DNA from 2 places in the Thiomicrorhabdus sediminis genome. Region 2 is predicted to be linked to the other one. Evidence: riboswitches for the same ligand, from Rfam matches in the RefSeq annotation. Region 2 holds a riboswitch; the other holds the start of a gene.

Region 1 (7,554 bases), 240 kb from region 2:
GCATGATTTGCGGAGATGGATATAAAGCACTGCCGATAAGCAGACGGCTATCAAGTTCCGTCCCGTAGATATTGAGTTTGCAATCTGTCACCTCAACCTCCCTGAATCGCGCTAATGATTTCAATGCGATCATGGTTGTCGATAGCAGTGGTTTGATGTTCAGATGCGGGAATAAACTTATTATTCAGTAGCAGCGCAAACGGCATGGTTGCGCCGAAAGCCTGGGCGGCATCCGCTAAGGAACTTTGTTCGGCAAGTTCAAATTCTTGCTCGTTAATCAATATTTGTATAGTCATAACTTTGTTATTAATCCGGGATAAGAGGGCACCTTGTCGATATTGTCATTGATCAGAGCGCAGCACTGTTCCACCATGGCAGGAGAAAGCAGGTAACCGTGACGAAATAAGCCGTTGAGCTGGATGACATGGTCGTTAATCCAAATTTGCGGTTCATTGTCCTGTAATGCAGGGCGTAAACCTGAGGATATTTCGACGATTTCCGCTTCGCCAAATCCGCTATGCACACTAAAGCATGCCGAGAGCAGTTCCAATGCAGAACGCACCGTGGGTTGACGATTGTCTTCCGATTCGATTTGCGTCGCGCCGACAACAAAATGATGGTTCTGTTTCGGGGCGATATAAATCGGATAGCGCGGATGCATCAGCCGTATTGGCCGTTGCAGATTGACCTGGGGCGCATACAGGCGTAACACTTCGCCGCGAACACCTCGCAATTGACTGGAAGGTGCTATTTGCGTTTTGGCGCCCAAGCCACGGCAATCGATGATCTTATCGAACATCAGACCGATCTTTTCAAAACCAAAATATTTGTCGTTAATCCATATCTGGTTATTTTGCAGGCTGACTTGGGTATCGGTATGCCATTTGATGTCTCTTGAGATTAAGGTGTCTCGTAACGCATGCAATAATTGACGGTTATCCAGCTGGCCTTCATCGGGTAGATACATCATGTGTTGAAAGGCTCTGGGTTGTTGGGCCAATTCGGGTTCCAACTCACTCAAACGAGTTTTATCGATCAGGCTGTAATCTTGGTTTATTTGGCCTTTTAACTGTTGTTGGAAATTTGCAAAACTAGCCCCATCCTGGGCAAAAGCCAATACCAATGAACCCGATTTTTGGAAAAAAATCGGTTCATTGAGTTGTTTAAGCAAATCGGGCCAGAGCTCTAAGCTGCGCTGTCCCATTTGCATAATGGCGTTTGAAGCTTCGGCGGATTCCGCAATCGGAGCCAACATTGCCGCCGCTTGATAAGCGGCGCTTTGCTGGGCAGTGCCATCATCCTTATCATACAGGGTGATGTCATGATCCTGGCTGAGTTGTAAAGCGAGCAAACGGCCGAGTAAACCGGCGCCTAAAATCGCTATGCGCATAGTGGTTTCCTCAAGCCTCTTTCTGGTAGATTTCACTACCGGCTTGAATGAACTCTTTGGACTTCTCTTTCATGCCCTGTTTGATTTCATCCAAAGTGATTTCGCTGATTTGTGCGTTGTTCTCCTGTGCCGCAGCATAGTCGCGTACCTCTTGGGAGATTTTCATCGAGCAGAATTTAGGTCCGCACATGGAGCAGAAGTGTGCGACCTTACCGGATTCTTGCGGGATGGTGTCATCATGATACTCACGCGCACGCTCCGGATCTAAACCTAGATTAAACTGATCAACCCAACGGAATTCAAAACGCGCTTTGGATAGGGCATTATCACGAATCTGCGCACCAGGATGGCCTTTTGCTAAATCACCGGCATGGGCGGCAATCTTGTATGCCATCAGACCTTCTTTCACATCGTCCTTATTTGGTAAGCCCAGATGCTCTTTCGGCGTCACATAGCAAAGCATGGCACAGCCGTACCAACCGATATTGGCGGCACCGATACCGGAAGTGATATGGTCATAACCCGGTGCGATATCCGTGGTCAAAGGTCCTAAGGTATAAAACGGCGCTTCGTCACACTCTTTTAATTGCTTATCGACGTTTTCCTTAATCATATGCAGAGGAATATGTCCCGGGCCTTCGATAATTACTTGAACATCATGTTTCCAAGCGATTTTAGTCAGTTCGCCAAGGGTTTCCAATTCGGCAAATTGCGCTTCGTCATTGGCATCGGCAATTGAACCAGGTCGCAGACCATCACCTAGAGAAAAGCTGACATCATAGGCTTTCATAATCTCGCAGATGTCTTCGAAATGAGTGTAGAGGAAGTTTTCTTGATGATGTGCCAGACACCATTTCGCCATAATCGAGCCACCACGCGAAACAATACCGGTGACACGTTTGGCCGTCATAGGAACATAACGCAACAATACGCCGGCATGGATAGTGAAATAATCGACACCTTGTTCAGCCTGTTCGATCAGCGTATCGCGGAAGATTTCCCAAGTCAGGTCTTCAGCGATTCCGTTAACCTTTTCCAGTGCCTGGTAGATGGGTACCGTGCCAATCGGCACTGGTGAGTTGCGCATGATCCATTCACGAGTTTCATGAATGTGACGTCCGGTGGACAGGTCCATTACCGTATCGGCACCCCATTTGGTCGCCCAAACCAGCTTTTCTACTTCTTCGGCAATTGAAGAACCGACCGAAGAGTTACCGATATTGGCATTGACCTTAATCAAGAAGTTGCGTCCGATAATCATCGGTTCCGATTCGGGGTGGTTGATATTACAAGGAATCACCGCTCGACCACGTGCGACTTCATCGCGGACAAACTCAGGTGTAATATCCTGTGGAATGCTGGCTCCAAATGATTCGCCTTGATGTTGCTGGCTAATCATCTCATCACGCACCTCAGCACGTTTCATATTCTCACGAATCGCAATATATTCCATTTCCGGCGTGATAATACCTTGGCGAGCGTAGTGCATTTGAGTGACGTTTTTACCGGCTTTAGCGCGGCGTACCGTCGGTAGGGCATCAAAACGGATGGTATCCAGTTTTTCATTGGATAGACGTTGTTGGGTGAATTCAGAACTGGCAGAATCCAGTGTCTCGGTATCATCACGATCAATAATCCAGTCAGCGCGCAGCTTAGGCAAACCTTGATAAATATCGATGTCAATATTGTTATCGGTATAAGGGCCGGAGGTATCGTAAACGCAGACAGGCTCGTTTGTTTCGGTAACCGGATTATCTTCGGGGCCGGAAACGTAGGTGTCGCTTAAGCTGATTTCACGCATCCCAACTTTGATTGGGTGAATTTTGCCTTCAACGTAGACTTTTTTAGAATTGGGGAAAGATTGTCCGGAGACATTTTGAATAAATGCTTCGGCTTCCGCTCGACGCTGACGACGACTTTTAGTTGTATTGGGTTGAATGATTTGTGTGGTTTGATTCATCGCTTTGCCTTTTCATTTAGATGAAGGCGAAGCGCTTTAGACTATTAAGTAGAACAGAACATAAACAGATGCTGAGCGAAATAATATGGCATCAACTCTGTATTAGCCCAAGTCCGGAGACGAATGATTGTGTCTCGGAAGAGTCGAACACTCCGGGTAGGAATATCGATGGCGTTTCAGATTGTTCCCTTCGCTGGTACTAACCAGATCAGGTTCTACGGATCCCGCTTAATGCGATCTCAGCCTAGTCTTAGGCACTCCGACAATTAAAATTAAGAGGCGTCAGTATAACGATTAAATTTCTTTTTGCAAAATAGAAAATCGAAATCTTGATGCGAAAATCAATCCTGGTGCTTATTTTTTGACTTGGCTAACCGGACCTAGCCAGGCATCCGGTGGGGCGGCTAAAAAAGGTTTGAGTTTACCCAAGGCGATTTGATAAAGGCCGCCTTCATCTTCGTAAATGGCTTTGGCATCTGCCTCAGTTTGCCAAACACTTAGGGTCGCTATACGACTGTTGGCCGCATCGACAAGTAAAAAGTTTTCGATAAAACCGGGATAGTTCGCCGCTACCGGCATGATTTGTTCTTTTAGAACTGCAGCGGCGTCTTCAATCTTGCCATTTTCAATGTGGACACGGACGTTCATTGCATGCATCGATAACTCCTTTGATAAGCCATGTTTGGCCAATCAGTTGACAGGAAATTCTGTTTGAAAGTCTTTAGGAGATAGATTTTTAGCGGATTTGTTTCAGCAAATAATCGCTAAGAGGAAGCTTAGACTATTAAGAGTTTTTGGAATCAAGGCGCTGTTGATGCAAAGAATGTTGCAGTTGCATGGTTAATTTGGCCAAACGGCTTTGGGTTTTCCAGAATTGATAGGCGGAAAGCTCGATTTCGGAAAACGGTTGATGTTGTTGCTTGGGATTTATTGCATGCAGCATAGATTGCAACGCCTTATCAGGCGCATTTTGAGGGCAATCATGTGTGATGGAGTCAGTCATAAAAGTACCTTAAGCAACTTTTTACCGGATTTTAATCAAGCTTCTTCTAGATTAACGGCCGACTTGTCGGCTTGACGCAATATTTTTAGCATGGCCTCATTCACATAACCATCTGCCGGAATCTTATTCTTCACCTGAAATTCGCGCAAGGCCTGACGGGTTCTCTTGCCGATTACGCCGTCCGGCTTACCGGTTTGATAGCCCAGATTATTAAGGCGAATCTGCACTTCTTTGACCAGTTTAGTACTTAGCGGTTCATCATCCGCCGGACGCTGCTTGGTGAGCGGCGCTCTGCCAATGATCCGGTCAGCCAAATGGCCGACCGCAAGCGCGTATTTATCGGCATTATTCCAGCGTTTTATGACGCGGAAATTGTCAAAGACTAAAAAGGCCGGGCCTTGGTAATCGGTGGCCAGTAGCAATTTGGCTTGCATCTCTTCAATCGGCAAGGGGCGGCCATCGGCTAATTTTAAGCCGAGTTTTTGCCATTCCGCTAAACTGCGTTGGGTTTTATTATCGGCCAATGCGTAGTCGAAATCTTTCGGTAGCGCGACTTCACGTCCCCAGTTTTCGACTCTTTGCCAGCCTAATTGGGAAAGAAAGTTTCCGGCTGAATAAAACACATCCGGCAGGCTATTCCATAGATCGATTTTGCCGTCGCCGTCACCGTCTACCGCATAGTGAATATAGTTTGATGGCATAAACTGGCATTGCCCCATCGCGCCTGCCCATGAACCTTTCATCTGCCTGAGGCTGACATGACCTTTGTCGAGAATTTTCAAAGCATCCATTAACTGGCCGCGGAAAAAACCGCTACGACGAGGGTCGTAAGCCAGCGTGGCAAGCGATTCAAAAATCGGGATATTACCGGTATAGCTACCAAAATTGGTTTCCAATCCCCAAAAGGCAACTAAAAAACGTCCGGGAACACCGTATTTACGGGTAACCTGATCGAGCAGTCTACGATGCTGTTTGTAACGTCTTTGGCCGGTGCGGATACGATAGTCGCTGACGGCGCGGTCAAAATATTGGAAAAACGTCTGGGTGAATTCCGGTTGCGACTTGTCGGATAACAGAACGTCTTCGTTAAGGCTGACATTGGCAAAGGCTTGGTTGACGGTTGCGGTTTTAATGCCTGCTGTCACCGCCTCTTGTTTGAATTCGTTGAGCCAAATTTTGAAGTCGGCCTGACTGGTTTCGGCAAAAGCGGCACTGGAGCTAAACAAGAAGCTTAAAAATAAACTGGTCAGCACGCCTGAAAATTTAGCGGAATAGCTTAATTTAACGGTTTGCATGATTAACTTCATTTTTTCTCGCTCTGGCTTGGCTGGTTGATTATTGTTTTAACGCCTGATTAATGCTCGACGATAGCTAAAAAATTGCTAACTAGAGCGTTATTCTACCGAAACAAAACCAAACCTGAAAAGAAAACCGTTAAAATTAACACTATTGTCAAACTTTACCGACGGCACAGATTTTTGCTTGGCAAATGAAGCAAATCCGTCTCTATTATTTAGGAATGTTGAATGAAATATTTTGCCTCGGCTCCAGGTGGCTTAAGTGAATTGTTGCGAGAAGAATTAATCGCTTTTGGCGCGCAGAACGTCAAGGCTCAGCCTCGTGGTGTCAGTTTTGAAGGTGATTTGGAGGTGGTCTACCGTAGCTGTCTGTGGTCACGTTTGGCAAACAGAATCTATATCACCGTTCTGGAAGTCGAACTGGATAATCAGGAGGACCTGACCAGACAGGTGGCCACAATAGATTGGCAATCGCATATGGATGCTTTTGGTACCTTTGCGGTGTCTTTTTCCGGTAAGGGGATGGGAATCGATCATACCCATTTCGGTGCCTTGAAAATCAAAGACGGTATTGTCGATTATTTTCGTGAAGTCAGTAATAGCCGACCTAAGGTCGATACGCAAAACCCTGAGCTCAGAGTTCATGGACATTTAAATCGTAATCAATTGACCTTGAGTATCGATTTGGTCGGTTACAGTCTGCACCAGCGTGGTTATCGCGAAGGGGAGCAGGTCAAGGCGCCGCTTAAGGAAAACGTTGCCGCGGCATTATTGATGCGCGCCGGTTGGCCGGAAATCGCCAAACAAGGGGGTGTTTTATATGATCCTATGTGCGGTTCCGGTACCTTTTTGGTGGAAGCGGCGATGATGGCATCGGATTTGGCACCGGGCTTGGAAAAAGCCGAGCGCATGCAGTTGAACTTCTGGAAGCAGCATGATGCTAAGTTATGGAACCAATTGCTTGATGAAGCGGAGGGGCGTGAAGCGCAAGGTTTAAGAGCTTTACCGGATATTTATGGTTCGGATGCGTCGCACAAGTCTTTAAAGGTGGCAGAAAAATCGATCAGCAATGCCGGTTATGACGATTCGATTGAAATCAAACAGATGACTGTTGAACAGGCGCATCGCTGGGGAGACTGGCAACCAGGATTGGTGATTTGCAACCCACCTTACGGTGAGCGTCTCGGTGAGGTGGAAACCGTCAAAGAGGTTTATCTGGCGTTAGGTAAATATCTCAAGAATGAATTCGACGGTTGGCAGGCCGCGCTGTTGACCTGTAATCCGGAACTGGGAATGTATCTGGGATTAAAAGCCAAGCGCAGTCATAACTTTTTGAATGGACCAATGGAATGTAAGCTGTTGCGTTTTGAGGTTAATGAAGAGTTTTATCGCGAGCCGGCTTTAAAAGGCGGTAGCAACCTGGCCGAAGAAGTCACCAAAATCAAACCGGAATTGGCTGATTCGGAAGGCGCGGTAATGGTGGCTAACCGTATTAAGAAAAACTTGAAGAGTTTGAAAAAATGGGCGAAAAACAACGCCATTAATGCTTACCGTGTTTATGATGCCGATATTCCCGAATATGCCTTGGCGATTGACTATTACCAAACCGAAGATAGTGGTAACTGGTTGATTGTCAATGAATATGCGCCGCCGAAAACGGTGGATCGTGCTAAGGCAAAAAAACGTCTGCATGAAGGTTTGGCAGGCTTGCCAGGGGTGTTTGCAGAGGTTCCGGTTGAGCAGATTGTCTTTAAGGTTCGTGAAAAACAAAAAGGCACGTCGCAGTATGAAAAATTGGACGAGAACCGTCAGTTTCATACGCTAGTGGAAAACGGTGCCAAATTACGTGTCAATTTCACCGATTATTTGGATACCGGCTTGTTTTTGGACCATCGTGATGTGC
Region 2 (7,554 bases):
TCACGGTAACTGGTCAAGTGACGGTTGAATACTTGAATATGCCCCGGACAGTTCATCGGCTTAACCGCGTAATCACGGTTATCGGTTTCTGTGGTGAACATATTGTCTTTAAATTTGTCCCAGTGACCCGACTTCTCCCATAAAGAGCGGTCCATAATCAATGGGGTACGAATCTCTTCATAGTCGTTGGCAACCAACTGATCGCGCATATATTGCTCCACCACGCGATACAAAGTGGTCCCTTTCGGATGCCAGAACGCCATACCCGGTGAAATGTCTTCGACATGGAACAGGTCAAGCGTTTTACCTAGTTTACGATGGTCGCGTTTTTCCGCTTCTTCCATCATCAACTGGTAGTCTTTCAATGCCTGCTTATCGGCAAAGGCGATACCGTAGATACGCTGCAACATTTTATTGTCAGAGTTACCACGCCAATAAGCACCGGCAACATGAGTTAAGGCAAACGCTTTGGTAAAGCCCATATTCGGAACATGAGGGCCGACACACATATCGACATATTCTTCGTGGAAATAGAAACCGAATTCGCTCTCATCCGGCAGATCACGGATCAATTCCAACTTGTACTCTTCACCACGCTCTTCAAAAGTTTTAATCGCTTCATCACGCGGCAGCATCTTCTTGATGACGGGATACTTGGTTTTCGCCAGCTCTTTCATGCGCTTTTCGATTTTCTTCAAATCGTCCGGCGTAATCTTGTACTCCATATCGATGTCATAGTAAAAACCGTTATCGATAACCGGGCCGATCGCCATCTTCACATCAGGATACAACTGCTTTAACGCATGCCCCAACAAGTGGGCGCAAGAATGACGCATGATATGCACGCCATCTTCATCTTTCATAGTGACGATTTCTAACGACGCATCTTCAGAGATCAAATCGCAAGCATCCTTTAACTGGCCGTTAACACGGCCGGCAACCGTTGCCTTGGCTAGACCCGTACCAATACTTTCCGCCACTTGCATGACTGAAACTGCTTCATCGAATTGTCTGGTAGACCCGTCTGGTAAAGTAATGATTGGCATTGATTTAATCTCTTCTTTAAAAAATGCGTCGTTCAAAAAGTAAGCCCGATATTCTAGCATTTATTACGCTGCCCTAGCCAGACTTTATACGCTTTTTTTTAGGCTTTTTCGTGGCCAATACAAATCCGTTGACCCCATGTCGGTTTTATGCTCGAACCGATAAACAAAAACCCTTGGCAGCAGAACTGCACAAGGGTTCCAGATAAACATTAACCTAATGTTTTACAAATAAATAAATAAATAAAAATATCACATACCCATCTTTTCAGCTTCTTCCAAAGCGCCATGCAGAACTTCGTCGTAGGCCTCCAATTCCAAACCAAAATACTGCAAAGCATTCAACAACGCTTCAGACGGCGCTTCTCTATCGGCATCATTCAGATCGGCAATACCGTTTTCAAAACCTAAACGAAACGCTCCCTGCTCGGCCAAAAAGGTTAGATAAGCAAACGCTTTGTATTGGTCGTCCGCCTTATCTGGCGTATGATGAAAAGCCACCCCCATAATGATTTCCTTGGGAAACTTCCACTGCTGTAAAAGACGCGCACTCATCAACGCATGATAAGTACCAAACACCTTATTTTCCGCGTGTGACAAACGGGCAATATCATAATCGGTCAGTTTAATAACCTCTAAATACTTTTCCCGACTTTCCACCGCCAACAGATAGATACCGATATCGCGCATCAAACCACATAAAAACGCTTCACCCGGACTGACATGCAACGCACGCCCCAAAGCCTGCCCGACAACGGCCGCAAGCATGGCGTGCTTCATAAAATGCTTTTCACTGAACGGCGGTTTGGTTTTAAACGATGATTTATAGTTAATCGCATGGGCCATCACACGAACATCTTTAATACCGATCCGGACAATCGCTTCTGATAAATCCGAAATTGGCATGCCCGTTGTGTATTTTGCGCTATTGACGACACCAATCAAACCCGCAGCCAAACGCGGGTCTTGTGCAATCAACTGAACCAAATCACCTATTTGAACGGTTTCATCGGTTGCCAGTGTCCGCTCCAGCTTAACCAGAGCATCGGGAAAATGCGGAAGGTCATCCAATGCCTTCAAACGATCCATAATCGTTTTACTTACATTGGGTTTGGCCGCTTCACTCATTCATAAACCTCATTTAGTCATTCTCTAAACGCCCAAACGACTTGGGCTTGGCATCTCATTGAAGAGATTAAAAATTTAATGATTTCAATTTTAACCAAATTTGCGCTACAATCCGCACGAATTTAAAAAAAATGCCAAATTTCATGGCACTTTTTTCGAAACCAACACGGTTTTGTACTCTAACTTAAGTACAATATTTTGACAGCCAGGGGCGGCAATTTGCCTGAGATCTCAATGTAAAAGAGAGCACCCTTCGAACCTGATCCAGTTAATACTGGCGTAGGGACGGCGTGATACAAGTAGTCGCTTTTGCCATAACAATTAACCCTATTATGCTTGACAGCAATACCGGTTAACGACCATTCAATATGGCCTTCCACAACTAACAGAACAAAAACCTCTGTTACCGCACTACCCACGCTTTCCTATTGCAGTCCGGCTTAGCATTAAAGGAAGCGATATGAACAGCAAACTGAACCCAATTACGATTGCCTTGCTTGGCGTAGTGTATAGCGCACAAAGCTTCGCAGAAACCAGCCTAAACGATATCACCATTGGCGCAGACTTATTTGAAAGTACTCAACAAGACATGCCTGCCAGTGTCGAAGTCCTGACTCAGGATGAACTGCAAGACCAAGGTGCCAACCACTTTGACGATGTTTTACTAAAGACCCCAAATGTAAACTTTTCTGGGCAAAGCTCACGTGCTCGTCATATACAAATTCGCGGCATGGGTGAACGAGATGAATATACCGGCGCACCGAACTCAAGCGTCGGTTTCGCCGTAGATGATATCGACTTTTCCGGAATCGGCATGACTGGAAATGTATTTGACACCAAACAAGTTGAGGTTTTACGCGGCCCGCAAAACACGCGTTATGGACAAAGTGCGATTGGCGGTCTGATTAATATCCAGACTAATGACCCGACGCCATATCGTGAGAGCATGATTGAAGCCAGCGCGGGTGATGATAGCCTGCGTGAATTCGGCTTAATGACCAGCGGCCCAATTAACAATGAAAAGGATGCGGCCCAATACCGTTTTGTTATGTTTAAGCATCAAAGCGACGGCTTCCGCCACAATGAAACTTTAGGTCGCAGCGACACTAACGGTCGAGATGAACTGACATTACGCGGTAAACTGCGCTTATTCCCAAACCAGCATACAACGGTCGATATCACCGCTTTGCATGCTGATTTAAACAATGGTTATGATGCCTGGGCACGTGATAACAGCTTTACCACGCTTACTAACCAACCAGGTGAAGACGACCAACTATCCAATGCCGCCTCTGTCAAAGTGGTTTCAACAGCTAACCCAAATTTTGTGCTGACCAGCAAAACCGCTATAGCCGGTTCTACAATGCGTTATAGCTATGATGAAGACTGGACTGCAGCATTAAGCGGCACCTACCTGAACGATAAAACACGTCAAACTTACAGCCAAGAACTGCGCTTCAGCTCAACCGAAACTTCTAAGATCGGCGGAAATACTGATTGGCTGGCAGGGCTTTATGCCTCAAAACTTGATGAAAAGAACCAAACAGAATATTGGGGAAGTTCATCAACTGATTTTTCTATCACCAAACTTTCCGGTTTTGGTCAACTTGATGTGGCTATCAACGATAAAACGACTGTCAGCACCAGCTTGCGAGTTGAAAACAACAACAACGCCTTTAGCAACAGTAATGGTGAATACTACGCGCCAAATGAAACGCTTTGGGGTGCAAGCCTAAGTTACAGCCACCGTTATAATGATAAATATAGCGCTTACACTAGCGTGACTCGTGGTTTTAAAGCCGGTGGTTTCAACCCAGGTCAGCCAAGCGGTACGCCAAGCCAATACTTGAGTTATGATGCAGAAACACTGATTAACTATGAAATCGGTTTAAAATCGCACTTCGCTGCTATCGGCTTAAACAGCAATATCACTGCATTCTATATGGATCGTCATAATCCGCAGATTGACGGTTATACCTATGATCCTAACTCCGGAACTAATTGGGTGTTCTATACCGAAAACTTTGACAGCGCATCCAGCTACGGAATTGAAGCCGACTTTAACTGGCAGGTAAGCGAACGCTTCACAACTTTCGGTTCAATGGGCTTGATGCAAACCGATGTCAACGGCACCCCATTAAACAGCGGATTTAGCATCAGTAATCGAGCATTGCCACATAGCCCGAATTATCAAATCAATTTAGGTGCTAAATATCGCAGCAGCCAAGGCTTCTACGCTCAGGCCGACATCACCGCTGTAGACAAGTTCTATTTTGACACCACACACAACGATCAATCTAATGCCTATAAAGTCGTTAATGCACGCATTGGTTATGAAGCAAATGATTATGAAGTTTATCTATGGGCGAAAAACCTGACGGATGAACGTTATGCAACACGTGGTTTCTATTTTGACTTTAACGCACCTTATACCAATCCATCAGAATATGAACGTTTAGGCGACCCTCGACAAATCGGCCTGACTGCGCGAGTATATTTCTAATTGAAGGCATCGGGGCTTTGATTGAAACCCCGCTCTTATAACTTATGCCACACTTTGCATTATTAAGATGTGGCAAACGACAAGGAATACATTATGAAAGTCTCTGTTGATATCAGTATGTATCCGTTGATTGACGACTATTGTCAGCCGATTATCGACTTTATTGATCGTTTCGAACAAAACCCTGCGGTCAATGTGCAGCGCAACAGTCTTTCCACTCATATTTACGGCGATTACAGCGATGTAATGGGCGCCTTGAACAGTGAAATATTAGCGGTAATCGAACAGGTTCCACAGACGGTGTTTGTGATTAAACTGGTCGGTAAAGATCGAGAAAAGGCGGTAATCAATGCTTGCGAATGAAACAAACCTGCTAACCGCCGTTATCGATGCTTTTATGGCGCAATCCGGCTGGGAATGGATTGCCGCGGCCTTGGGGACACTTTATGTGATTCTGGCGGCTCGTCAATCTGTCTGGTGCTGGCCGGCGGCTTTTATCAGTACGCTGATTTATACCATGCTGTTTTGGGAAGGCCAACTGCCGATGCAGGCGATTCTGAATTTTTATTATATGGCGATGGCAGTATACGGCTATCTGCTCTGGAAACAGGTTATCCGCATCAATAAGCAAAAAGATAAAGAAGAGTTACCGGTAACCACCCGTTCATGGCGCTTTCACGCCAGCTACATTACCAGTGGTCTGGCAATCAGCTTGGCGATCGGTTACTACCTTGAAAGCTTAGGCACCAACCTACCTTATCTGGATGCGGTCGTCACGGTATTCTCGGTAATGACCACGGTGCTAATGGCTCGCAAAGTGCTGGAAAACTGGCTCTATTGGATTGTTATCGACTCTTTGGCGATTGCGCTCTACTGGCAGAGTGGTTTCTATGTGACGATTGCCATGTTCACGGTTTACCTGGTATTGGCGGTATACGGTTACAGAAGCTGGCTTGCCGCGAACAATATCGAAACACTGAATGGAGATAACGATAGCGACAACCGCTCAACGGCTAACGCCTAAACTCAAGCAGTAACCGCATATAAATGACGAGTTAACACAGCAAAACTAGTCAAAAAAGTGCGGTTGCTGCATCCATCTCTGGTAATCCTCTTCACCCAGCACATTCATCAAATACAACACCGTACGATAAACCTGCCTGACATTTTTCAATGCTGGAACCGCCATATCCGATTTGGCGCTATAGACACTGATAAAACGCTCCAACTCGATTTTATCGAGCAAATACTCAAGAATGACGAAATCGAATTCAACCGGTGCGGCGACAAACGCATCCAAATCGTAAATACCGCTCAAACTGCCGTTATCCACCGCCAATTGATCCCAACGCAAATCCATCATCAACGGCACGACACGCTCGATAGCAATACTATCAAGCTGCTCAATCAAAGCCTGCTGGGTATCGATATCGATTGACTCGACATCCATCACATAAAACAGCTTCATTAATCTCATGCGCCAGTTCTGCTCACTAAACAGGGCAAGCGATCCAGCCGTTTCCTGCTGCAAACGCCCTACCTGAGCAAATTCATTTTGATGCAATAAGGCCAATAATTCGGCCAACTGTTCAATCATGAAAACATTTTTATTCTCAGCCACCTGCCCACCTAACTCGGCAAACAAGGCAAAAGCGTAGGCCTCATTTTCGGCGGTTTGGTGACAATGCGGAACCTCGATAGCGCTGGTTGCGGTAAATTCTTTAAGCAATTGTGAAAGCTCATCACTGCCGACAATCGCATCCGCCAGATGCTGTTCGAACAGATGCCCCATCACCTGCCAAAAAGGAGACGGCGACTCTTGTTTGGCGACACGCTTGATAAACAGTCGCTGGTCCGTTGGCGTATGCAGCACCGGCCAGATATCACAACTGCTATCGGCAAAACGCGGCACCAACTTTGGTTCGAGCTGCAGCTCGTCCAGTAACGGCCAATGCTCTGCTGAAATACCGATTTCACTGGTAACAGACGCTATCGTGTGTCTATCCGACTTAGACAAAATCACTCCTAATCACGGTTAAGGCATTTATAAAATTCATCTATTCAGTTATAATCAATCGGTTTGAGTTTTATGTTTGCCGCAAATTTCACTATGAAATTGAGCTTGGCAGTTTGTCAAACAACACTAGAGATTTTCAAGAGGCGTGAGCACATCGAATGATATCGATCCGCCCCTTTGATTTAGGTTATCGACTCAACCTTAGTCAGACCAATGATAAGAACATAACGAAAAGGATTATAACAATGAATTTAGATCAAGCGCGCTTTTACATGGTAGAACAGCAAATTCGCCCTTGGGACGTCTTAGACCCTAAAGTGCTAGATCTATTTATGGATATTCCTCGCCACGAGTTCGTCCAGCCGGGTCAAGAATCTTTGGCCTATATGGACATTGAACTGCCAATCGGTGAAAACCAGACCATGATGGCACCGAAAATCGAAGCCAAGATTCTCCAGGCTATCGACATCGCCGAAGATGAAAGCGTCCTGGAAATCGGTACCGGTTCAGGTTATCTGACCGCATTAATGGCGGCTCAGGCGAAATCGGTAGACACCGTGGAAATCAACCCGACCCTATCCGAACAAGCGCAAGCACGTTTGAAGAACTTCACGAATATCGATTTCCAAATCGGTGATGCCAGCCAAGCCTGGAACTCGGATAAAAGCTATGACGTCATTGTTTTGACCGGCTCGGTAAGCGATGTGCCGGAAAGCTATAAAATGCAGTTGAACTTAGGTGGTCGCCTAGCCTTGATCACCGGTCACGCACCGGCAATGACCGCGCAAGTCATCACTCGTGTCAGCGATCAGGAATGGGAAACAGAAACCCTTTTTGAAACCGAATTGACACCTCTGATCGAC

Evidence for each region. A riboswitch is a leader RNA that binds a small molecule or an ion and turns the genes downstream of it on or off. The one in region 2 is predicted to bind thiamine pyrophosphate.
Region 1: another riboswitch for thiamine pyrophosphate. It lies ahead of thiC (phosphomethylpyrimidine synthase ThiC); the one in region 2 lies ahead of FE785_RS07920 (TonB-dependent receptor).

What each region holds. Positions count from the first base shown of each region.
Region 1 is NZ_CP040602.1:1,975,046-1,982,599, reverse strand. Features, by position in the region: gene FE785_RS09010 (thiazole synthase) at 1-91, opposite strand, end outside; gene thiS (sulfur carrier protein ThiS) at 93-296, opposite strand; gene thiO (glycine oxidase ThiO) at 293-1,390, opposite strand; gene thiC (phosphomethylpyrimidine synthase ThiC) at 1,401-3,350, opposite strand; TPP riboswitch at 3,519-3,622, opposite strand; gene FE785_RS08990 (antibiotic biosynthesis monooxygenase family protein) at 3,705-4,007, opposite strand; gene FE785_RS08985 (hypothetical protein) at 4,135-4,353, opposite strand; gene FE785_RS08980 (lytic murein transglycosylase) at 4,389-5,660, opposite strand; gene rlmKL (bifunctional 23S rRNA (guanine(2069)-N(7))-methyltransferase RlmK/23S rRNA (guanine(2445)-N(2))-methyltransferase RlmL) at 5,880-7,554, shown strand, end outside.
Region 2 is NZ_CP040602.1:1,733,893-1,741,446, forward strand. Features, by position in the region: gene thrS (threonine--tRNA ligase) at 1-1,046, opposite strand, end outside; gene FE785_RS07915 (HDOD domain-containing protein) at 1,296-2,171, opposite strand; TPP riboswitch at 2,369-2,475, shown strand; gene FE785_RS07920 (TonB-dependent receptor) at 2,632-4,674, shown strand; gene FE785_RS07925 (YkoF family thiamine/hydroxymethylpyrimidine-binding protein) at 4,768-5,037, shown strand; gene pnuC (nicotinamide riboside transporter PnuC) at 5,024-5,698, shown strand; gene FE785_RS07935 (phosphotransferase) at 5,744-6,691, opposite strand; gene FE785_RS07940 (protein-L-isoaspartate O-methyltransferase family protein) at 6,937-7,554, shown strand, end outside.